DNA from 2 places in the Mesorhizobium kamtschaticum genome. Region 2 is predicted to be linked to the other one. Evidence: predicted binding sites of a transcription regulator. Region 2 holds the regulator's gene; the other holds the start of a gene.
What was found. The regulator HrcA, encoded in region 2, represses chaperone genes, less so after heat shock. The targets are predictions, from matches to a motif close to GTTAGCACTCNCNNNNNGNGAGTGCTAAC.

Region 1 (11,943 bases), on a different replicon from region 2:
GTTAAGAGGAGGCATACGAGCCGCCGCACCAGTTACCACGCCCATTAGTTAACCCGTCCTTCAGTGGGCTTGCATAGGCTTGCGCTGCGAAGAAGCCTGGGAAGCAAGCTAGCCGTCCATGGACCTGAAGAAAGAAGACACGCTGGAGGCCAAAATCCGTCAGGATCAGCTTGCTGACCTGAGGGCCGGTCTCTTCGTGTCAATGCCGATCAGCACCGTCCTCTCGGGCCTTATTTTGACGGTGCAAGCCCTTTCTGGCGGCGGCTTTGGCGCCGCGATTTGGTTCCTGGTCATCAATGCGATAAATGTCGGCCGCCTTGCACTCGCCCGTTATCAGCTAAAGCAAACGGGGCGCCAGGACGATCTGACAGGTATTTCGCCGCGACTTCGCTGGTTCGGCATCCTTGCTCTTCTGGCAGGGTTTGCCTGGTCGTTCCTTGCCGTCCTTACGGTTGGATACACGACACCTCACGCACCGCTGCATCTGATTATTCTGGCAGGCATCTCAGCTGGTGCTGTTACATACGGCAGTTCATATGCCGCGGCAGCGACCAACTTCATCACACCCCCGCTCCTCATCACAGCGGGGTGCTTGCTGGCGAAAGGCAACTTTGAAGGGTACGTTCTTTCTTTCGCCGTTCTGCTCTTCCTGGGCGGCCTGGTTCGAGCCGCGTTTGTTGGACAAGCGCGCTTCCGCGAAGCAAGCCGCCTGAGGCATGAGGCCGAGCGGCTTGCGGCCGAAATGGAGGCCAGTTCCAGGCAGGACCACCTGACTGCCCTTCTCAACAGGCGTGGCCTCGAACACGCTATCGGTCGGTTCGAGACTGCAGACGGCCCCTTCGTTGCAATGCTGATTGATCTAGACGGGTTCAAATCCGTCAACGATACGTACGGCCACAGGACCGGTGATGATCTGCTTGTCAGGATCGCCCGCCGGATAGAGCAGGAAGCACCGGAAGGCTCAACGCTCGCCCGAATCGGCGGCGATGAATTCGTGCTGTTTTTTCGCTCACTGGGGGATTCGCTTTCTGCCAGTGATCTCGCCTCCAATATCATAGCCAAAATTGCCCGCCCCTATCCTGAGGTCGCGTCCGTCCGGGTCGGGGCATCGATAGGAATATACTTGGCAGAGAGCCCGGGACTGACAGAAATGTTGTTGCGGGCGGATATCGCCCTTTACACAGCTAAGCGTCGTGGTAGGAACGAGTTTTGCCTGTTCGATGCCGACCTCGACAGGGAACTGCAACGCCGCCAGTCCATCGAACGCGACCTTCATTCAGCGATAAAGACGAGAAGCTTGGCACCCTGGTTCCAGCCCATCGTGAAACTCGACACCGAGGCCGTGGTCGGTTTTGAAGCCTTGCTAAGGTGGTCCCATCCGATTCATGGTTCTATCTCTCCACCCGAAATCGTCATAGCCGCACGCCAAACCGGAATGCTTCAGCTGCTGACCCAAACGGTCTTCGCTGACTGTTGTGCACTTATCGACGGCATGGTGAAAGCTGACTGTCGTGATCTTCGTGTGGCGATGAATGTATCACCGCGCGAACTGGAAGCCGGCGATATCGACGACATGGTTCTGGATGGTCTGGCGACAAAAGATCTCCCTGCAACGATGTTCGAAATCGAGATTACTGAAGAATCCCCGGTGGACCCGGACAGAGTGGATGAAAAGCTCGGACGGCTTTCACATGCCGGCATTTCCATCGCGCTCGATGACTTCGGCACCGGCTTTTCCACCTTGGCATCGCTCAAGGACAGCCGGATACGCAAGGTGAAAATAGACCAAGGCTTCATTCGCGGCTTGGCCAAGTCCCGAGAGGACCGGCTCCTTGTCAAAACGGTCATCGATCTTGGCAAGACGCTCGGGATCGACGTCATGGCCGAGGGCGTCGAAACAGAGGCAGATCGGCAAACTCTGCTCAAGCTTGGCTGCAGAACTGCTCAGGGCTTCCTGTTCTCCAAGGCGGTGCCTCTGAACCAGGCGATCGATTTGGCAGTAAAAGAGCACGCAAAGGAGTTGTGACCGGCACGCGTCGCGCAACACCAGGATCTGGCGGGTGAGGCTTTTGATCTCAGCAAGGCTCATTCGCGAGAGCTCGATCAGCGTGTCGCCAAGCCGAGTTGCACTGGGCCAAGCAGCGCCCGGCCGGCGACGGAAAGGTGAACTGCACCTGGCGTTCGTCGCGGAGCCGAGCTGGCGGATGACCAGGCCAGCCTGTTCCATCCGACCAGAGGTATCACCGCGCTCGATTCCAGCGCCAGCATGCACGCGATGATGCCGACCGACATGCCGTCCGCCGCCCCGAGCGCATTGAGCACGAGATATCGGGGAGAAGTGATCCCGTCTCGTCGAGGATGGGCTTGTAGTTGTGGCTGATCGCCATGCTCGCAGATCAGGCGTGATAGCGTGGTGGCGGAACGCCGAACGAAAGCAGCACCGTCGACGAGACCGCGCCGTAGGCCATGCCGAGCGCGCCGTCCACCGCTTGGGCAAGAAAGCCGCCTATGGCGAACAGAATGGATTCAGTCATTGGTGTCCGCCATGAAAGTACCGCCGTATGATGCCCGTGATCGGGCCTGCCCCTCCGCATTCTAGAGGACGCCGGCCCCCTGTGGGCAAAAAGGTTCGCCCAAAGAAAAAGGGCGGCACTGCTGCCGCCCTTTCCGTGAATGCGAGGCAATGGCTGGATTAGAAATCCATACCGCCCATGCCGCCCATGCCACCGCCGGGCATACCACCCGGCATGCCGCCGCCAGCCGACTCCTTCTTGGGAGCCTCCGCAATCATGGCTTCGGTGGTGACCAGCAGGCCGGCGACCGAGGCCGCGTCCTGGAGAGCGGTGCGCACAACCTTCATTGGGTCGACGATGCCCATGGCGATCATGTCGCCATATTCGCCGGTCTGGGCGTTGTAGCCGAAGGTTGCATCCTTGTTGTCGAGGATCTTGCCGGCGACGATCGAAGCTTCTGCGCCTGCATTCGCGGCGATCTGGCGGGCCGGAGCCTGCAGGGCGCGACGGACGATGGCGATGCCGGCCGTCTGATCGGCATTGGCGCCGGTGACGGTGATGGCCAGCGAAGCGCGTAGGAGAGCGACGCCGCCGCCGGGAACGATGCCTTCTTCGACGGCCGCGCGGGTCGCGTTGAGGGCGTCATCGACGCGGTCCTTCTTTTCCTTGACTTCGACTTCCGTCGCACCGCCGACGCGGATCACGGCAACGCCGCCCGCGAGCTTCGCGAGACGTTCCTGCAGCTTCTCCTTGTCGTAGTCCGAGGTGGTCTCCTCGATCTGCTGCTTGATCTGGGCAACGCGGCCCTGGATCTCGGCCTTCTTGCCGGCGCCGTCGACGATGGTGGTGTTCTCCCTGGAGATCGACACCTTCTTGGCGCGGCCGAGCATGTTGAGGCCGACGTTTTCGAGCTTGATGCCGAGGTCTTCCGAGATGACCTGGCCACCGGTGAGGATGGCGATGTCTTCCAGCATGGCCTTGCGGCGATCACCGAAGCCCGGCGCCTTGACGGCGGCGATCTTCAGGCCGCCACGCAGCTTGTTGACGACCAGCGTGGCCAAGGCCTCGCCTTCGACGTCTTCCGAGATGATCAGCAGCGGCTTCGAGGTCTGCACGACGGCTTCGAGAACCGGCAGCATGGCCTGCAGGTTGGAGAGCTTCTTCTCGTGCAGGAGGATGTAGACGTCCTCGAGCTCGGCAACCATCTTGTCGGCGTTGGTGACGAAGTAGGGCGACTGGTACCCGCGGTCGAACTGCATGCCTTCGACGACTTCGAGTTCGGTCTCGGCGGTCTTGGCTTCCTCAACCGTGATGACGCCTTCGTTGCCGACCTTCTGCATCGCTTCCGCGATCATCTTGCCGACCGAAGCATCGCCATTGCCGGCGATCGTGCCGACCTGGGCGACTTCTTCCGAGGTCTTGATCTTCTTGGCGTTCTTGACGAGGTGAGCGACGACTTCGGTCACGGCCAGATCGATGCCGCGCTTCAGGTCCATCGGGTTCATGCCGGCGGCAACCGCCTTGTGGCCTTCCTGGACGATCGACTGCGCCAGAACGGTCGCGGTCGTGGTGCCGTCGCCGGCGATGTCGTTGGTCTTGGACGCGACTTCGCGGATCATCTGCGCGCCCATGTTCTCGAACTTGTCGGAAAGTTCGATTTCCTTGGCGACGGTGACGCCGTCCTTGGTGATGCGCGGCGCGCCGAACGACTTGTCGATAACGACGTTACGGCCCTTGGGACCGAGCGTGACCTTCACCGCGTCGGCCAGGATGTTGATGCCGTGAAGCATGCGCTCGCGGGCGTCGCGGGAGAATTTTACGTCTTTGGCCATTTTTACTCCTGGGCATTTCGCCCGAATTCAGATTGGATGGTGCGGATGAAAGGCGGCGGCGTGTCAGCCGATGATGCCCATGATGTCGGCTTCCTTCATGATCAGAAGGTCTTCGCCATTGAGCTTGACTTCGGTGCCCGACCACTTCCCGAACAGGATGCGGTCGCCCGCCTTGACGTCCAGCGGGACGAGCTTGCCGGCTTCGTCGCGGGCGCCGGAGCCGACAGCAATGATCTCGCCTTCCTGCGGCTTTTCCTTAGCCGTATCCGGGATGATGATCCCGCCGGCGGTCTTCGCTTCGGACTCGACGCGACGAACGACCACGCGGTCATGCAGCGGCCGGAAATTCGACTTTGCCATTTTTGGATGTCCCTAGTTCGGATGTTGAACGGTTCTCCGTAGCCGGAGAGTTGTTAGCACTCACCAGAAGCGAGTGCTAACATGGCGGTGAGATAGGCCGTCGACTGGCACTAGTCAAGACGGAAGAGGGGACGGGCGAAGAGCAAAAGATTTTGGAATCGGCGCGGATGCGCCGGCCCCCTTTACGTGAGGAGAAAGCTCTTTCTGCATCTTTCTTGCCAGTCGCTCTTCCCCACCGGCTCAAACATCTCCGCCTGCGGCGCCTGCCTTGGTGTGGCCGGCGGGGAAGGGCTAGAACGGCAGTTCGCCCAGTGTGCTTTTTCGGCGAAGAGCGCCGCGCGGATACGGCACCGGCAAGTTCCTCGGATGGCTCGTCGATCAGAACATCGCGCCGCACATTCCGGTGTGGGACAAAAGCCAGCGTGAAACCTTCAGCCGCGCGGACTTCATCTTCGATGCGGTCCGCAAGTTCATCTTTCCCGCCGGCAGGGCAGTATCGTCGCAACTTCGCGGTCCCGCGCACAGGCAATGTCAGCGGTGGAAACCGGAAATATCGGGCCAGCAAACGAGACTGCCAGAGTTGTGAACTCAAGCGCCGCTGCTATCCAAAGACGCCGGTGCGCGACGTGTTGCGCGTCCACGAAGAGGCACGCGAGACGCCCGTCAAAGCGGATCCGCCCGAGTTCGGACGGTCGCGCAACGAACGCAAGCAGGTCGAGATGCTCTTCGCACGCCTGAAGACCGCGCTCCGCTTCGAACGCAGGAGATTACCCGGCTGAGCGGAGCCTGTGAGAGTTCCTCATGGCCGCCATCACGCCTGCGACAACTGGTGCGGCTGACCACGCCAACGGTGCCGGCACCAACATGATGGAGGCCAATCCGTGGAATTCTCGTCAATGAGCCAAGCGCCATTCAACCGACCGCCGTTACGCCTCCAGACAGGCAGACAGGGATCGCAATAGCGTTTTTTCACGGCATCGGTCAATCTCTCGGTTCGGGGAACATGACGTTGCGCCAGGATGGACATTCTGCCGAATTTCACCTGCCGGCGCTGTTTCCGTGGACGCGCGCCTGGGACCATTTCTATTGCCCGTCTCGGCTCACGCCGGGGCGGGCTTCTTTGCGTTCTGGGAGGATTATCTAGCTGACCATGGTTCATAGTGGCGGCCATGGAGATCGCCTCAGAAGCGGCGCCCAATCGGAAACGTTAGCACCTGCGCGTTTTGGCGTGGCTGCTTGAACTCTTCGGCGGCAACCGCCTCAATTAACAGGTCCAAGGCTTCGCGTCCCCTCCGGCTCATCGGGTCATCGCCACGAAGGTAGTGATACGCTCGATCTAAATGCACTCGGGCGGCGGAAAAATCGCTTGTCATTTGTCCCTCTCAGTAGCCGCCCGCATTAGCCGTCTAAGAGGTGAGGGTCGCGCAATCGTCAATATCCACAGACGGATTTGATTTAAATCCGGCATAATCGGGGGAGTAGCCAGGACGCCTGGCTGACGCTGTCACGTTGTCTGCGTATGAACCCGCTAAAGCGGTGTGCGTTGCTGTCAGCAGAGCGCAGTCACGGCCTTCCACTCCGCCATTGCGTTCAGACGGTGCCGATGGATCTGAAACGAAGTGTCTTGAGCGAGACGAAGCGCTGAAGGGTTACCTGACTGATCACAGCGAATTTAGAAGAAGCCACGACATTGTCGGACATCGGACAGCGCGGATAGCAGTCAGATGACGCGTGAATTCCGCTTCCTGCGGGGGAATTCTGTCCGCCATTCCTGGCAAGACGGTGGGCAACCGACACTACTGCCGGGTTTGTCCAGCGATAGCGACACGGATGTTCGGCTTGTCCTGCTCGCACCATCATTCAAGTCATTGATAAATATCGAGAACACTTTTCTGAGGCTTTTCCTGCGCAGTTGGCATGACTTTTGAGGCTTCCTCCTAGTAAGGCGGCAGGCGCTGCTGACCGATTTCATGTCGTGGTTGATATCGGGATTATGGAACGAAGGAAGGAAAGCAGCATGTCAGATCCGCGCCGGGGGCGTAAACTATCGGAAAAAGGGCGTCACCTGCGGAATCCAGGCGGCAATGCGAGCGAAGGTATATCTACGCTTCGTGACCTCATTTGCATCCGTGACCGACCGTCATTCCTTATGGAGGCCCATGACGCGCTCTCCGCGGCGATTGCGCAGCGGGCCGGTTTCAAGGCGCTTTGGGCGTCCGGGCTCTCGATCTCATCCAGCCTCGGCTACCGCGATGCGAACGAGGCCTCTTGGACCCAGCTGGTCGACGTCGTGGAACGGATGGCGGACGCAGCGGAAATTCCAATCCTCGTCGATGGAGACAGCGGATTCGGCAATTTCAACAATGCCCGTCTGGTCGCTCGCAAGCTGCGGCAGCACGGCGCGAGCGGCATTTGCCTCGAAGACACCGCGTTCCCGAAGATGAACTCCTTCGTCGGCGACCGCCATCCGCTGGTGGAGGTCGGCGAGTTCTGCGGTCGCCTGAAGGCCGTCAAGGACCAGGTTCCGGATCCGGAATTCGTTCTCGTCGCTCGAATCGAGGCGCTGATCGCCGGATACGGTCAGCACGAGGCGCTTGCACGAGCGCACGCCTATGCGGAAGCCGGCGCCGATGCGATTCTCATCCATTCGCGCAAGTCCGATCCCAGCGAGATCTTGGCATTTGCTCGACTCTGGCGGAACCGCCTCCCCGTCGTGATCGTGCCAACGAAATACTACTGCACACCGGTCGCCGAATATCGCGCCGCAGGCATTTCGACCGTGATCTGGGCCAACCACAACATGCGCGCCGCAATCTCGGCAATGCGTCACGTGTGCGACCGCATCATTCAGGAAGAAAGCATTGCCGGTATCGAAGATGAGGTGGCGACGCTCGACGAGCTGTTCGAATTGATGAACTACGGCGAGCTCTCAGCGGCAGAAGAGAAATACCTTCCGCGGGCAGCGGACGGCCAGGGACAGCCGCGGTAAGCGGCTTTGCCGAAAAAGATGGAAACGCGCATGTTGGCGTCACGGACAAACTTGTTCAAATCGTCGGGGACCGCGGCCGCCCGCGCCGCGGCGAAGGCTGCCACCGATGCCGGGATGGTGATTGTTGATCTCACGGCCGGCGAGATCTGGAGCGATCTGGCACCAACGATCCGGGACGGAGCGATCGAGGCGATTCGACAAGGCCTGAACCGTTACACCGACACGATCGGCTTGACGGAGTTGCGCGAGGCGCTGGCACGGAAGGTATCGGTCGAGACGGGGCAGCTCTGGCGGGCCGACGAGATCGCCGTGACGAACGGCGCCAAGCAGGCTCTTTTCAACGTGGCGATGACACTGATCAATCCCGGCGACCAAGTCATCATTCCCGCACCCTACTGGACGACATTCCCAGCGCAGGTCCAGATCGCCGGCGGCACCCCAGTCCATATCGACACGCGAGGAAACGGCTGCGTTCCACGGATCGACGACATCCAACGCGTCATCACGCCGCTGACCCGGGCCATCGTCGTCAACACGCCCGCCAACCCCAGCGGCGCTGTGTACGACGCGAAGACCCTTGCGGGCATCGCCCAACTCGCGATGGATCGGGACCTCTGGATCATCTTCGATGAATGTTACTGCCCCTTCACCCATGATGGCCATCGGCATCATCCGATCGTGTCGCTCGTCCCGGAGGTCCGGGCCCGGACGGTGATCGTCAATGCCTTCTCCAAAAGCCTGGCCCTCACTGGCTGGCGCATCGGGTATCTCGCTGCGCCGAAGGAACTGATCTCGGCTGTCAAGGCGCTTCAGTCGCACACGACATCGAACCCGAATGTCGTTGCCCAGCACGCCGTGCTGCACCACCTCCGTGAGGGAGATGGCGCCTTTGAAGCCCGGCTCAAGGGTCAATTGACGGCGGCGCGGCAGGCTGGGCTTACCGCCCTCTCCGAACTGCAGAGCGTGCCGATGCCTGAAGCACAGGGCGGGTTCTATTTCTATCTCGATCTGTCCGGCCTGTTGCGGTCGACGATCGCCAATGGTCACGCCAGGACGGCTGACGACATCGTGGCCGCGCTGCTCGCGCAGGCCGGCGTGGCCGGCGTGTCAGGCACTGCCTTCGGCGATCCCATGGGGCTCAGGCTCTCCTATGGCATTCCGCCGGGGCAACTCGAGGCGGGCCTAGAGCGTGTGGTCGGCGTCCTTAACGCCTGGAACCGAAGGGATAGTCGCAACAACCAAAACAAGAGGGGCTTAGACCCATGACTGCAATTGCTCCGAGAAAGGCGGTGATTCTTGCCGCCGGGGTTGGCTCGCGCCTGCATCCGCTCACCGATCTGCGGCCGAAGCCGCTGGTCGAGATCAATGGCACGCCGATCCTTCACAACGCCTTACAGAACCTCGAGGTCGTCGGGGTGCGGGAGGTGACGATCGTCGTCGGCTATCGCAAAGACGCGATCCAATATTCCTGCGGCCGACGCTTCGGCGATCTCGGCATCGACTATATCGAGTCTGACGTCTTCGACCGGACGGGCAGTGCCTACTCGCTATGGCTGGCGCGCGATACGCTCTTGGCCGGGGACACCTATCTGCTCGAAGGCGACGTGTTTTTCGAGCCGGATGCGCTTCGCTACCTGACGCTGGGCGATGCGGACAATGTCGCTGCCGTTGCGCCGTTCAGCCCGGCGATGGAAGGTTCTGCCGTGGTCCTGACGAACAGCGGCTACATCGCCGAGGTGCGGATGAAGCAGACGGCAGCGAACCTTGATGATGGTTCGCCGCCTCTCTTCAAAATGATGAACCTGATCCGCTTTTCCGGAGAAGATCTGCGTCGGACGATCGTTCCGCATCTCAATCACATCATCAACGCCGGAGCCGTCAAATCCTACACCGAAGAGCTTCTGTCGAACCTGGTGCGCGAGAAAGGGTTGCAGATCGCGGCTGCCCGATGCGACGGCCTCAAATGGTACGAGATCGACAATGAGGCGGACTTGCGTTTCGCCGAAGCCATGTTCATGACGGCACGGGATATCGCCTGGTGACGACCAAGTCTGGGAGAGTGTAAGATGCTTCGCTACCTCGTTGATCCTGCTAATGCCATCACCACGGTCGGGCTACTGTGCTCCTCGATTGCTCTCTATTTTGCATTGGCGGGGCAGATCGATCTGGCGGTCGGCGCAGCTTTGTGGGCCGTTCTCGCGGATCACCTGGATGGGGTAGTCGCTAGGAGAACCCGAAACCGCTCGCCGGACATGGCGAAAATGGGCAAGAGCCTCGACGGGTTCGGCGACATCATCTATGGCGCCATCCTTCCCGCGATCATCCTCGTGCAGCTAAATGGCGCCTCGCTCGTCTCCTTCTTCGTCGCCACGGCGCTGCTGCTCGCCGGCGCCATTCGCCTGAGCTATTTCGCGAACTTCGGAAAGTCAGATGACGGCCGGTTTTTCGGTGTGCCGCTGTCCTACGACATTCCCTTGATGGCCGCCTTGGTCCTCGTCCAGCCCTTCATGCCCGCGGCGAGGTTCCTGCCGGCCGTGAACACCGTCTTCGCTCTTTTGAGCGTTGCCCATGTGGCGTCGGTTCGCGTGCCATCGCCGAACCGGGCCATGTATCTGGCAATCACGCTCTTAGCAGTGACCGCGTCGATGATCCTCGTTTGGCGAGGGACGGTGTGATGTCGTCATTGTCTCTCTCGTCGGCATGGTCGGCCCAGGCGCCGAGCGAGCCGGAATCGCCCGGCTGGATATACCGGTGGTTCGGCGTCGAGCCGTTGATCAACTGTGCTGGCGTGCGCACGAACTACGGCGCGAGCAACCCGGCCGACGACGTCGTCAATGCGATGAACGCCGCTGCGCAAGCCTTTGTAGATCTCGACGAGCTGGCCGAAGGGATTGGCAGAAAGCTGGCTGGACTGACCGGCGCGGAATGGGGACTTGTTACGGCGGGGACAGCTGCCAGCTTGGCCCTTGCGACAGCGGCATGCATCGCAGGCAATAACCCCGAGTTGATGTTGCGACTGCCGGACACGTCCGGGTTGCGGAACAAGGTGATCATTCCGGCCGAACAGCGCTTCGCCTATGAGCAGGCAATCCGGATCGCCGGCGCCGACATCGTCAGTGTCGCGACGCTCGATGAGCTGTCGAGAGTTCTCGGCGCGGGCGGTGTGGCGATGGTCTGCCTGCTTGGCCGCATGGACGGCTCGTCCTCACTTCCGCTGAACGATGTTCTTGACCCCGCGTGCACGAGCGGGGTGCCGGTTCTCGTCAATGCGGCCGGGCTCTCGCCGGCGAACCCTGATCCCTGGACCAGCCGCGGTGCAGATCTCGTCATCTATGCAGGCGGCAAATATATCCGCGGGCCGCAGTCGACCGCCATCGTGCTCGGCCGGAAACGACTCTGCGAAGCCATGTGGTGGAACGGCGCGCCGCACCAGGCCTTCGGCCGCTGCATGAAGGTGGGCAAGGAAGAAGCGGTTGGCGCCGTCGTCGCTCTGGACCGGTGGATCACTTCACCCAAGGCAAGAGCAGAGCGCGACCAGTGGCTCCCGCGCCTGCAGCGGATCGCCACCCACCTCGCCGGTGTCGCCGGCGTCGAGACGGAGGTTCTGACCTGGGCCGGATCCGTCACGGCGACGCGACTGAAGGTGAACTGGGACCAGACCGTGGTCCCCCTCGACGCTGAGGCTCTCAGGCTCGCGCTGCTCGAGCGGCGTCCACGGATTCTGATCCACGATTTCTGGTCCACTCCGACGTCGATAGTCCTAGATCCTATCAACCTGTCCGACGAAGAGGCGGACACCGTTGGACGTGGGCTGGCCGCCGCTTTCGATCGACCTCAGTCGTTCGTCCGGTCCGGTTTGATACCGCGCCCGCAGGCTGACGTTACGGGCAATTGGCGGGTTGAGATACAGTTCCTCCATGGGTCGAAGGTGTATCAGGCCGGACTCCGGCAAAACGGTCCGGATCTCTCAGGCGCCCTTCAGACCGCAGCCGGTTGTGGACGCATTCGTGGCAAAGTGAGCGGCCATGGCGTCGAATTTGAGGCCGAGCACGGAACGACGCCCATTCACCTGTTTTGCCAGTTCAAAGGAAAAGTTGGAGAAAACGGCGTGATGACGGGAACCGCAAGGTTTGGTGGTGCGGCGCCGGAGCATCTGGGGCCCGTTTTCAAGACCCAGTATGGGCCCGGGACGTGGCGGGCGACGCGTGTTTCCGCGACTGCCGATGACGATAACCTACCTCGTTCATCG
Region 2 (11,943 bases):
GGCCGCTGAGGCCAATCTTCGAGGTATGAACGCCTACGCCCCCAGCCCCTCGAACAAAATCGTCGACAGATAGCGTTCGGCGAAATCCGGGATGACCACGACCAGGGTCTTGCCCTTGTTCTCCGGCCGCGAGCCGACGACGATTGCCGCCTGCAGGGCAGCACCCGACGAAATGCCGACCGGCACGCCTTCGAGGCGGGCGACGAGGCGGGCATTGGCAACCGAATCCTCGTTCGAAACCTTGACGATCTCGTCATAGATCGTGGTGTCGAGGATCTTTGGCGCGAAGCCGGCGCCGATGCCCTGGATCTTGTGCGGGCCGGGCTGGCCGCCCGACAGCACCGGCGAGGCTTCCGGCTCGACGGCGACGACATGCACAGATGGCTTGAGTTTCTTCAGCACCTGGCCGACGCCGGTGATGGTGCCGCCGGTGCCGATGCCGGCGATGAAGATGTCGACCTCGCCCTGCGTGTCGTTCCAGATCTCCTGGGCTGTCGTCTTGCGGTGGATTTCCGGATTGGCGGGGTTTTCGAACTGCTGCGGGATGACGGCGTTGGGGATCGTCGCTGCCAGCTCGTCGGCCTTGGCGATGGCGCCTTTCATGCCTTTCGGGCCTTCGGTCAGCACCAGTTCGGCGCCGAGCAGCGCCAGCATTTTTCTGCGCTCGACCGACATCGTCTCGGGCATGGTCAGGATCAGCTTGTAGCCCTTGGCGGCGGCGGCGAAGGCAAGCGCGATGCCGGTGTTGCCCGAGGTAGGTTCGATCAGCGTGGTCTTGCCGGGTGAAATCTTGCCGGACGCCTCCAGCGCCTCGATCATCGCCACGCCGATGCGGTCCTTGACCGAGGCGATCGGGTTGAAGAATTCGAGCTTGGCGACGAGATTGGCGACGATGCCCTTCTCCTTGGCGAACTTGTCGAGCCGTACCAGGGGCGTGTCGCCGATCGTGTCGGTGATGGAACTGTAGATGCGGCCGCGGCCGGGGACGCGGGCGGAGGTGACGGGCTTGTTCATTGGTTTCGCTCCCAGAATTTCAGGCAAGTGGAGAATTTCAGGCAAGTGGCATTGCAACCGGCAAGATAAGGCTTTCAGCCGCGCAACATAAGCTGTCGGCCGGAAATATCCGAGTGGGGCCTGTGTCTAAAACGCCCTTGTCCCGGAAAAGCATTTCGCGGGGAAGCCTGGCCCCGGAATGTTTTGGCTGAAAGGGTGCTACTGGCGGGCCGCGATCGCTGCCGCGGCGCCGACCATGAAGCCGGCGGCGGTGCGGTTCAGCACCTTCAGGGCGCGTGGCGATTTCAGGAACCAGCGCGCCTTGGCGGCGAGCGCCAGGTAGGGCACCAGCACGACGAACAGGACGACGACCGTCAGCGCGACGAGAATGCCGTAGTCCGCAAGCGTGATCGTCTTCAGGTCGACGATGGTCGGCGTGATGGCGAGATAGAAGATCATCGTCTTCGGATTGCCGAGCGTGACGGTGAGGCCGGCGACAAAGCTCGAAACCAGTCCGCCCTTGCCCTTCCGGGCCTCGACGGTTTCGGGTGTGATGCCGGCGGTCCAGAAGCGCCAGCCGAGGAAAGCGAGATAGGCGACACCCAGCCACTTGATGGCGAGGAACACCATGCCGAAGGTCTGCGCGACGAAGGCGAGGCCAAGCACCACGGCGGTCAGATAGGTGAGGTCGCCGAGCATCAGGCCGAACGACATGGCCAGCGACGAGCGAAAGCCGGAGCCGAGCGCACGCGCGACAAGCGCGGTGACGCCGGGGCCGGGAATGGCGGCGGCGATGCCGAGGGCGGCACTGTAGGCGAGGAAGCCGGTGAGGGTCATGGATGCGGTCTCAGATCAGAGCGTCTTATCGCATGGAGCGGGCCACGATTGAATTCCCTGCGGGGCGGAATCCATTGCACCAGCTATCGGGACACTTGGAGAAGGCCCCTCATCCGTCTCGGCGCTGCGCGCCGATCCACCTTCTCCCCGAGGGGAGAAGAGGAAGGCGCCGGCGCTGAACGGCTCCTCTCCCCGCCGGGGAGAGGTCGGATTGCCTCGAATTGCCCTTCGCAATTCGGTTTCGGCAATCCGGGTGAGGGGGCCTGCGCTGCCCAAGCAAGCCTCCTCAGGACCGCCCGCCGCCATAGGTCACGCGCCAGATGGTGCCGTTGCCGTCCTCGGTCATGATCAGCGCGCCGTCGGCCGCCACCGCCACGCCCACCGGTCGGCCCCACACCTCGCCATTGGAAACGACGAAGCCGGTCATGAAATCCTCGTATTCGCCGGTCGGCTTGCCATCCCTGAACAGCAGGCGGATGACCTTGTAGCCGGTCCTGTTGCCGCGATTCCACGAACCGTGCAGGGCGACGAAGGCGTCGCCCCGGTATTCCCTGGGAAACCCGCTGTCGGCCGGAAAATCCTTGCGGTCGTAGAAGGCGATGTTGAGCGGCGCCGAATGCGCCTGCATCAGCACGTCGGGAATGCTTGCCTTGCCGGCGAGATCGGGGCGCGCGCCCTTGTGGCGCGGATCCTCATGGTTGCCGATATAGTACCAGGGCCAGCCATAGAAGGCGCCGTCCTTGACGGAGGTAGCGTATTCGGCGGGCACATTGTCGCCCAGCGCGTCACGCTCGTTGACGACGCACCACAGCGCGCCGGTCGCCGGCTGGACGGTCATGCCCGAACAGTTGCGCAGGCCGGTGGCGACGATGCGGCCGTTCTTGCCGTCCGGGTCGAAGGCCTGCACGTCGGCGCGGCCTTCTTCGGAGCCCCAGGTGGCGCCCAGCGGCTTCGCCTTGACCCACGCTTCCAAGCCGCCATCCGGCGCCTTGCCCATGTCTTCTGCGGCATTCGAACCCGAGCCGACCGACAGATAGAGCGTCTTGCCGTCAGGCGAAAAGACGATGTCGCGCGTCCAGTGATGGTTCGAGGGGATGTTGTCGACAATGGTTTCCGGTTCGCCCGATGCCTTCAACTCGCCCTTGCGGTAGGCGAAGCGAACGATGCTGTCGCTGTTGGCGACATAGACCCATTTCGGGTCATCGCCCGGTGGGTAGAAGGCGATTCCATAGGGTTGGTTGAGATTGCCGGCAAAGATGCCGTCTTCGGCGGGTTTGGCGCTGTCCTTGGCCAGGCGGTAGACGCGGACCTGGTTGGCTTCGCTGTCGGCGACGAAGAGGTCGCCGTTGGGTGCCACGCGCACGACGCGCGGATTGTCGATGCCTGAGGCGATCAGCTCGGCCGAGAAGCCCGGCGGCAATTGCGGTTTTGCGCCTGCCGGCATGTCGGCAAGGCCGGCGCTGTTCGAGGCCGATTTGGTGACATAGGGCTTCGGCAGGTCTTCCGGCCTGATCAGGCGCCGAACGCCCGGTCTGTCGGCGCGCCAGTCGCCGAAGGCGGCGGCCCCTTTCAGCACCGGCTGGTCCGACTGCTGGGCGAATGCCGCGCTTGCGAGAAAGAGGGCGGGGATCACCAATCCGGCCAATCGGCTCATTTTATCCTCCATCTGGTCGCGAAGGAAATTAACGGCCGGCTTGTCCCTGGGTTCCGCCTCACGCGACGAGTTGAGGGAAGGCTTCCCTGTTTATGTACCGGCAGCTAAAAAATCGTCGTCGAGGCGTTTTTCCAGCGCGACGAGATCGGCCGGCAGCGGCAGGCCCATGGCGCGCATTTCCTGCAGCTTTTCGCGCAGCTGTTCCTGGATCTCGTGCTGGTCTTCCGGCTGGTTGACCATCTCCTCCAGCAGCAGGCTGATCCGGGCCTTGAATTCTTCGAGCGCCATTCTTTTTCTCCTTGCTGCCCGTCTCTTGCTGTCCGGGGCGCTACCTTAACATGCGCGATATCAACTGCGCCGTATAATCGACCATCGGCACGATACGGGCATAGTTGAGCCGGGTCGGACCGATGACGCCGAGCGCGCCGACGACGCGGGCATCCTTGTCGCGATAGGGCGCGACCACCAGCGACGAACCCGACAGCGAAAACAGCTTGTTTTCCGAACCAATGAAGATGCGCACGCCCGATCCCTGCTCGGCGAGATCAAGCAGCTGGATCAGCCCGTCCTGCGTCTCCATGTCCTCGAACAAATGCCGCAACAATTCGATATCGGCCTGGGCGGTGACGTTTTCGAGCAGATTGGCGCGGCCGCGCACGATGAGCCGTGCCGGCAGGCCGCTGTCGGCGCCCGCCCACACCGCCAGGCCCTTCTCGACCAGATCCTGCGACAGCGTGTCGAGAGCGGCTCTCGTCTCTTCCTTGATGCGCGCGATCTCGACCCGCGCCTCGGCCAGCGTGCGGCCGCGAATATGCGCATTGAGGAAATTCGAGGCTTCGTGCAGTTGCGAGACGGTGATGCCGGCGGGCAACTCGACGACGCGGTTCTCGACATCGCCATTCTGCGACACCAGCACGGCAAGCGCCTTGGTCGGCTCCAGCTGGATGAATTCGATATGCTTCAGCGCCACCTCGTTCTTGGCGGCGAGCACCAGGCCGGCGCCGCGCGACATGCCCGACAGCATCTGGCTGGCCTCGGTCAGCATGTGCTCCAGCGTGGCGCCCGAGCCGGAGGCCCGCACCTGCGCCTCGATGGTGCGGCGCTCCTCGTCGGAGAGGTCGCCTAGCTCCATGAAGGCATCGACGAAGAAACGCAGGCCGGCCTGGGTCGGCAGCCGACCGGCGGAGATGTGCGGCGCGTAGATCAGCCCGAGATGCTCGAGGTCGCTCATCACGTTGCGGATGGTGGCCGGCGACAGCGAGGAAGGCAGGATGCGCGAAAGGCTGCGTGAACCGACGGGCTCGCCATCCCTGAGATAGGAATCGACGATGCGCCGGAAGATGTCACGCGAGCGCATATCCAGCGATTGCAGAGCGGGTGACAGCAAACTGGGTTCGGCGACTGCTTTGGTCATGTGGCCAAAAACCTCCGGCCCGAGGATATAGACTTACACTGGGCTCGCGCAACCCGGTGTCTGTCTCAGATCACCCCGGCGTCTGTGTCAGATCACCCGGTGTCGCGTTTGCGGCCGCCAGGCCATTTTCCTTTGCGCCGTAGGCCCCATGCGGCTACAAGCCGGCCAAGATTCCAAAAAGTGACAAGAAAGTAGCCTGAATGCGCCCCTCCAAACGCCAATTCGACGAAATGCGCGCCATCTCCTTCGAGCGCGGCGTCTCCAAGCACGCCGAAGGCTCGTGCCTGGTGAAGTTCGGCGATACCCACGTCCTGTGCACCGCCAGCCTCGAGGAGAAGGTGCCCGGCTGGATGCGTAATTCCGGCAAGGGCTGGGTCACCGCGGAATATGGCATGCTGCCGCGCTCGACCGGCGAGCGCATGCGCCGCGAGGCCTCCGCCGGCAAGCAGGGCGGCCGCACGCTGGAAATCCAGCGCCTCATCGGCCGTTCGCTGCGTGCCGTGGTCGATTTGCAGGCGCTGGGCGAGCAGCAGATCACCGTCGACTGCGACGTCATCCAGGCCGATGGCGGCACCCGCACCGCCTCGATCACCGGCGGCTGGGTGGCGCTCTATGACTGCCTGCGCTGGATGGAAGCGCGGCAGATGGCCAGTGTTTCGAAGGTGCTGAAGGACCATGTCGCGGCGATTTCCTGCGGCATCCATGACGGCCAGCCGGTCATCGACCTCGATTATCTCGAGGATTCCTCGGCCGGCACCGACGCCAATTTCGTCATGACCGGTAAGGGCGGCATCGTCGAGATCCAGGGCACCGCCGAGGGCGAGCCGTTTTCCGAGGATCAGTTCGGGGAATTAATGGGCCTGGCCAAGAAAGGCATCCAACGCCTGGTGAGTTTGCAGCAGATGGCGGTGGCTTAGGTTTTAATGTCGAGCCAAGGCACCCCCCTCTGGCCTGCCGGCCATCTCCCCCTCAAGGGGGGAGATCGGATGCTGTCTTGGCCTTCGCCCACTGCCAACGTCGCAAGAGGGATGCCGGCGCAGCCACAGCCAATCTCCCCCCTTGAGGGGGAGATGCCCGGCAGGGCAGAGGGGGGCGCCTCGTGATACCCTCTGCAATCCTGGAATCCGCTCTCTACGTCACAGACCTGCAGGCGGCGGAAAGCTTCTACACCGACATCCTCGGCCTCACCCTCCTCGGCAAGGTCGACGGCCGCCATCTCTTCTTTCGCTGTGGCCCCGGCGTGCTGCTCATCTTCAACGCCGAAGCGACCAAAGTGTCGCCGGCGCCGGACGCCCGGTTGCCGGTGCCGCCGCATGGTGCGGTTGGCGAAGGTCATCTCTGCTTTGCGGCCAGCGCCGACGAAATCGCCGGCTGGAAAGCGCATCTGGCGGCAAAAAGAATTGCCATCGAAAGCGAATTCGAATGGCCGCAAGGTGGCCGTTCGATCTATATACGCGACCCCTCGGGCAATTCGATCGAGTTCGCCGAGCCGAGAATCTGGGGCCTTTGATGCATACTCTTGATGGCAAGAAGATCGTCGTCGCCAGCCACAATGCCGGCAAGCTGCGCGAATTCGCCGATTTGATGGGGCCGTTCGGCTTCGAGGCGAAGTCGGCCAAGGATTATGGCCTGCCGGAGCCCGACGAGACCGGCACGACTTTCGAGGAAAACGCCTACATCAAGGCGCTGGCCGCCGCACAGGCGACCGGCCTGCCGGCGCTTTCGGACGATTCCGGCCTCTGCGTCGACGCGCTCGACGGCGCGCCCGGCGTCTATACCGCCAACTGGGCCGAAACCCCTGACGGATCGCGCGATTTCGCCATGGCCATGCAACGCACCGAAGTGGCGCTGCAGGAAGTTGGCGCCGCCGCGGCCGAACAGCGCAAGGGCCGCTTCGTCGCCGTCATCTGCCTCGCCTTCCCCGATGGCGAGGCCGAATATTATCGCGGTGAGGCTGAAGGCACGCTGGTCTGGCCGCCGCGCGGCGAGCTTGGTTTCGGCTACGATCCGGTGTTTTTGCCCAACGGCTTCGAAAAAACCTTCGGCGAGATGAGCGCCGAGGAAAAGCACGGCTGGAAACCCGGCCAGGCCACGGCGCTCTCACATCGCGCCCGTGCTTTCCAGAAATTCGCCAAAGCGAGATTGGGCTCGGCATGAGCATGCTGCTCGACCGGACGCCCGGCTTCGGCGTCTACATCCATTGGCCGTTCTGCGCGGCCAAATGCCCCTATTGCGACTTCAACAGCCATGTTCGCCACCAGCCGGTCGACCAGGAGCGCTTTGCCGCCGCCTTCGAGGCGGAACTGGCGACCATGCGCCAGCGCACCGGGCCGCGCGAGGTGACCAGCATCTTCCTCGGCGGCGGCACGCCCTCGCTGATGAAGCCGGAAACCGTGGCCAGGGTTCTGGACGCGGTGGCGAAGAACTGGACGGTGCCTGACGGTATCGAGGTGACGCTGGAGGCCAATCCGTCCTCGGTCGAGGCCGAACGGTTTCGCGGCTACCGGGCGGCGGGCGTCAATCGCGTCTCGCTCGGCGTGCAGGCGCTGAACGACAAGGATTTGCGCTTCCTCGGCCGCCTGCACAATGTCGACGAAGCGCTGCATGCCATCGGGCTGGCGCGGGAAATCTTTCCGCGCCTGTCCTTCGATCTGATCTATGCCCGGCCCGGCCAGACGCCGGAGGCTTGGGCAGGGGAGCTTGAACAGGCGATCGGTCACGCCGCCGACCATCTGTCGCTCTACCAGCTGACCATTGAGGAAGGCACGCCGTTCCACGCGCTGCATGCGGCGAAGAAATTCATCATCCCCGACAACGACCACGCTGCCGACCTCTATGCGCTGACGCAGGATATCACCACGGCGCACGGCCTGCCGGCCTACGAGATTTCCAACCACGCCAGGCCTGGCGCCGAAAGCCGGCACAATCTGACCTATTGGCGCTATGGGGAATATGTCGGCGTCGGCCCCGGCGCGCATGGCCGCTTCGTCGAGCATGGTCGCCGCACGGTGACGATCGCCGAAAGAATGCCGGAAACCTGGGCCAATCTCGTCGAGGCCAAGGGCCATGGCGTCACTGGCGGCGAGATCCTGACGCGTTCGGAGGAGGCCGACGAATTCCTGCTGATGGGGTTGCGTCTGGCCGAAGGCATCGACCTCTCGCGCTACGAGGCGTTTTCCGGCCGCGGCCTGTCGAGCGCACGGCTGTCGGTGCTGCAGGGCGAGGGGCTGGTGGCGCCGATCGGCAATGCACGGCTGCGCGCCACGCCGGCCGGCATGATCGTGCTCGACGCCGTGGTCGCTGATCTGGCGCGGTAAACCGAGACGGCAATGGACTACGGTGGACGATTTATCGGATCGAGCAAGGATGCTAGAAATTCGGCTTGTTGAGCCGAAGGCGCGCCCGCGCCGCATCCGAGATGGGTCCTGTGATGAAGTTCCTGATCCACGAGACCTTGCGGACATTGAACACGGATGATGTGTTCGAGTTTGGATTGACCGAGATCTTGAGATCTCCAGAACATGACGACCTCTATGAGGCTCAGGCGATTTTCATCAGGAATGAAAAGGTCACATCAAAATTAAAATTGACCCACTTAAGCGAATTCAGAGTTACCCTCAGCTTCATAACATATATCGGAAGTAAACTTCGAGGGATTACCAAGGATGAGCTGATAGAGTTTGATCTGGACGGACTTACATTTGATCAGTACATCCCTATGAGCAAGAATATGCGTGAGATCTGGGATGAGTGATCGGTGAAGAACGTCCTCTTTGTCTGCAGCCAGAACCGTTTGCGCAGCCCGACCGCCGAGCAGGTGTTTTCCACGCGCCGGGATATCGAGGTTGCGTCGGCGGGAACCAATCATGACGCCGACACGCCGCTGACGCATGAGTTGGTGGAGTGGGCCGACATCATCTTCGTCATGGAAAAGGCGCACCGCACCAAACTGCAGAAGAAATTCAAGACGAGCTTGAAAAAGGCCCGAATCATCTGTCTCGATATACCGGACGATTACGAATTCATGGACCTGGAGTTGATTGAGCTTCTGAAGGCGCGTGTTTCACGGTATCTGGGCTGAACCAGACCTTCGTCATCCTCGGTCTACGCCGCGTCGCTCCGCCCAGGATGACGTAGCGAGAGCAATCGCGGAGGTCGCAGGGTCAAGCGTCGTGCTTGAAACGGCGCTTGCCGCGATCCTTCTCGGCATGCGCCTCTCCGTTCCGGGCCGGCTTGGCGTCGGCCTTTTCGCGGCGAACGCTGTGCTGGTCGTTCATTGGATGTGGGGGCACGCCTTCTCTGGCGTTTTTTGTTTCAAGACGGGTGATGAATATGTCGAAGCGATTGGGCATCGTCCGGTCAGTGCTCCGTCGTGTTGTCTGGTTTGTTGTCGGAAAGCCTGACATTGGTGGGCAGGGCCCTGACGGCCCGCCTAGTCAGGCTGGTGTCGGTCTCGGCAGGCGGGCGCTTATCCCTGGACAGGGAGGCGCTGTTGCGGCCGGCATAGTAGGGCGCGAAAGCGTCCTGTATCTTCAGGCTGTCCATCCTGTCCTCCCAGCGGAATCAGGGGCTAAATCTGCCAATGCCGGTTTGGTTCCTTACTGTGGCGAAGGCATGGCGGTTACCTTACATCGGCGTGAGCTTTTGCAAGGCCGCGCCAGCCATGCCAAACAAGATTTGGCAGGCCAAACAGGGCTGAACGGAGACTTGATCAGTGACCGATGAGACGAGCAGGCGCAGCTATGTGGTCGGGCAGACCGAGATCGCGGCCCGCCCGCTCGAGCCGGCGCTCTATCTGGTGGCCACGCCGATCGGCAATCTCGCCGACATCACGCTGCGCGCGCTGGAGACGCTGGCCGCCGCCGACATCGTCGCCTGCGAGGACACAAGGGTGTCGCGCGTGCTGCTCGACCGTTACGGCATCCGCCGCCGCACCACGGCCTATCACGAGCACAATGCCGGCGAGGCCGGGCCGAAGCTGATATCGGCCCTTCAGGCCGGCCAGAGCGTGGCGCTGATTTCCGATGCCGGCACGCCACTCGTGTCCGATCCCGGCTATCGCTTGGTCGGCGAGGCGATCGACCACGGCATTCGCGTCGTGCCGATCCCCGGCCCATCGGCACCGCTTGCCGCGCTGACGGCATCCGGTCTGCCGTCGGACGCCTTCCTGTTCGCCGGATTTTTGCCAGTCAAATCAGGCCAGCGGCTGACGCGGCTGGAAGCCCTGAAAGCCGTGCCGGCGACGCTGATCTTCTTCGAATCGCCGCGCCGGCTGGCAGAATCCCTCGGCGCCATGGTCGAAGCCCTCGGCGGCGAACGCAAAGCCGCCATCGGGCGCGAATTGACCAAGACCTTCGAGGAAATGCGCACCGGCACGCTGCAAGCGCTCGCCGACCACTATGCAGCGGCCGACACGCCGAAGGGCGAGATTGTCGTCTGCGTCGGGCCGACCGAGGCCAAGCCGGACGAGCCGGCCGATATTGACCGCCTGCTGTTGTCGCTGGCCGCCGAAATGCCGGCCTCCAAGGCGGCGGCGGAGGCCGCCAAGATGACCGGTGGCCAGAAACAGGCGCTCTACCGGCGCCTGCTCGAGCTTAGGGACAGACCATGATCCCGAAAAATGGAAACCGGTTTTCCCCGACAAACGGTTCCGTTTGTCCAGAGATCATGGTCCAACAAAGTTCAGGAGAAGGCGACGGTGGCTGAGCGGCCGAGCGCCAGCCGCCAAAAGGCCTATCGGCGCGGCCATCGCGGCGAATGGCTGGCGGCAGCGGCTTTGATGCTGAAGGGCTACCGCATCCTCGCGCGCCGCCACCGCACCCGCTTCGGCGAGATCGACCTGATCGCGCGGCGCGGCGATCTCGTGCTGTTCGTCGAGGTCAAGGCGCGCCGCACGCTGATGGAAGCCATGGAGGCAATCGGTCACGAATCGGAGCGCCGCATCGAGGCCGCCGCCGACATCTGGCTGTCGCGGCAAGCGGACTATGGAAAGCTGTCGATGCGGTTTGACATGGTCGCGGTGCTGCCCTGGCGCTGGCCGGTGCATGTCGAGAACGCGTTTTATGGACGGAATTGAGAGGGAGAACCGTTCCTCGCTTCGTCATCCACGGGCGGAGCAGGAGCGCAGCTCCGTCGCGGAGACCCGAGGATCCATGCCGCGACCTCTAAGCGGCTTCTGCGGTGCAGGAAATGGAGGACGTTTCACCGGATTTGACGAGCTTGGCGATGGCTATTCTCGACCGCCGAGCCCTTCGATCCACGTCACGGCATGGATCCTCGGGTCTGCGCTGCGTCGCTACGCTCCTAGCTCCGCCCGTGGATGACGAAGTCGAGGAGGTCGCGGAACACTCCTCACCCCCAGATCATCAACGCCACCAGTCCGACAATCCCCACCACCAGCCGCCACCAGCCGAACAGCGAGTAGCCGTTGCGCGAGACGTAATCGAGCAGGTAGCGGACGACCACCAAGGCCGTGATGAAAGCTGCGACGAAGCCGATGGCGATGATGGGCAAATCGGCCGTGGTCAGCACGTTGCGGTTCTTGAACAGGTCGAAGGCAAAGGCGCCGACCATGGTCGGTATGGCGAGGAAGAAGGAAAATTCCGCCGCCGCCCGCTTGTCGACGCCCAGCAACAGCGCGCCGACGATGGTCGAGCCGGAGCGCGAGGTGCCGGGGATCAGCGACAGGCACTGAAACAGCCCGATCTGCAGGTAAAGCCGGGTCGGAAAGCGCTCGACGTCGCGGTAGACCGGCTTCAGGTTCATACGGTCGACCGCCAGCAGGATGACGCCGCCGATGATCAGCATGATGCAGATCAGCCTTGGCGATTCGAACAGCACCGTCTTGATGAAATCATGCGCCAGCGCGCCGATGATCGCCGCCGGCAGGAAGGCGATGAGGATGCCGATGACGAAATGCCGCGTCAGCCGGTCATGCGGCAGGTCGAGCAGCATCTGCCACAGGCGGCGGAAATAGACGCTGAGGATCGCCAGGATGGCGCCAAGCTGGATCAGGATCTCGAAGGCCTTGCCGGTCGAGTGGAAG

Region 1: a site for HrcA is predicted at 4,758-4,786, ahead of groES (co-chaperone GroES). Genes of this name have one in related genera too.

Annotation. Positions count from the first base shown of each region.
Region 1 covers NZ_JBWBWI020000002.1:207,152-219,094, reverse strand. Annotated here, with positions in the region: gene AC0V7N_RS36785 (EAL domain-containing protein) at 119-2,026, shown strand; gene AC0V7N_RS36780 (hypothetical protein) at 2,104-2,322, opposite strand; partial or broken gene AC0V7N_RS36775 (sulfite exporter TauE/SafE family protein) at 2,400-2,534, opposite strand; gene groL (chaperonin GroEL) at 2,693-4,345, opposite strand; gene groES (co-chaperone GroES) at 4,409-4,705, opposite strand; gene AC0V7N_RS36760 (transposase) at 5,128-5,484, shown strand; gene AC0V7N_RS36755 (hypothetical protein) at 5,887-6,078, opposite strand; gene aepX (phosphoenolpyruvate mutase) at 6,855-7,694, shown strand; gene AC0V7N_RS36745 (aminotransferase class I/II-fold pyridoxal phosphate-dependent enzyme) at 7,725-8,960, shown strand; gene AC0V7N_RS36740 (sugar phosphate nucleotidyltransferase) at 8,957-9,736, shown strand; gene AC0V7N_RS36735 (CDP-alcohol phosphatidyltransferase family protein) at 9,761-10,369, shown strand; gene AC0V7N_RS36730 (hypothetical protein) at 10,369-11,943, shown strand, end outside.
Region 2 covers NZ_CM149691.1:1,047,121-1,059,063, reverse strand. Annotated here, with positions in the region: gene cysK (cysteine synthase A) at 34-1,014, opposite strand; gene AC0V7N_RS05015 (LysE family translocator) at 1,213-1,830, opposite strand; gene AC0V7N_RS05010 (PQQ-dependent sugar dehydrogenase) at 2,117-3,484, opposite strand; gene AC0V7N_RS05005 (hypothetical protein) at 3,575-3,772, opposite strand; gene hrcA (heat-inducible transcriptional repressor HrcA) at 3,813-4,898, opposite strand; gene rph (ribonuclease PH) at 5,099-5,815, shown strand; gene AC0V7N_RS04990 (VOC family protein) at 5,998-6,408, shown strand; gene rdgB (RdgB/HAM1 family non-canonical purine NTP pyrophosphatase) at 6,408-7,055, shown strand; gene hemW (radical SAM family heme chaperone HemW) at 7,052-8,215, shown strand; gene AC0V7N_RS04975 (hypothetical protein) at 8,329-8,652, shown strand; gene AC0V7N_RS04970 (low molecular weight protein tyrosine phosphatase family protein) at 8,656-8,979, shown strand; gene AC0V7N_RS04965 (hypothetical protein) at 9,062-9,250, opposite strand; gene AC0V7N_RS04960 (hypothetical protein) at 9,258-9,443, opposite strand; gene rsmI (16S rRNA (cytidine(1402)-2'-O)-methyltransferase) at 9,613-10,509, shown strand; gene AC0V7N_RS04950 (YraN family protein) at 10,597-10,974, shown strand; gene AC0V7N_RS04945 (undecaprenyl-diphosphate phosphatase) at 11,250-11,943, opposite strand, start outside.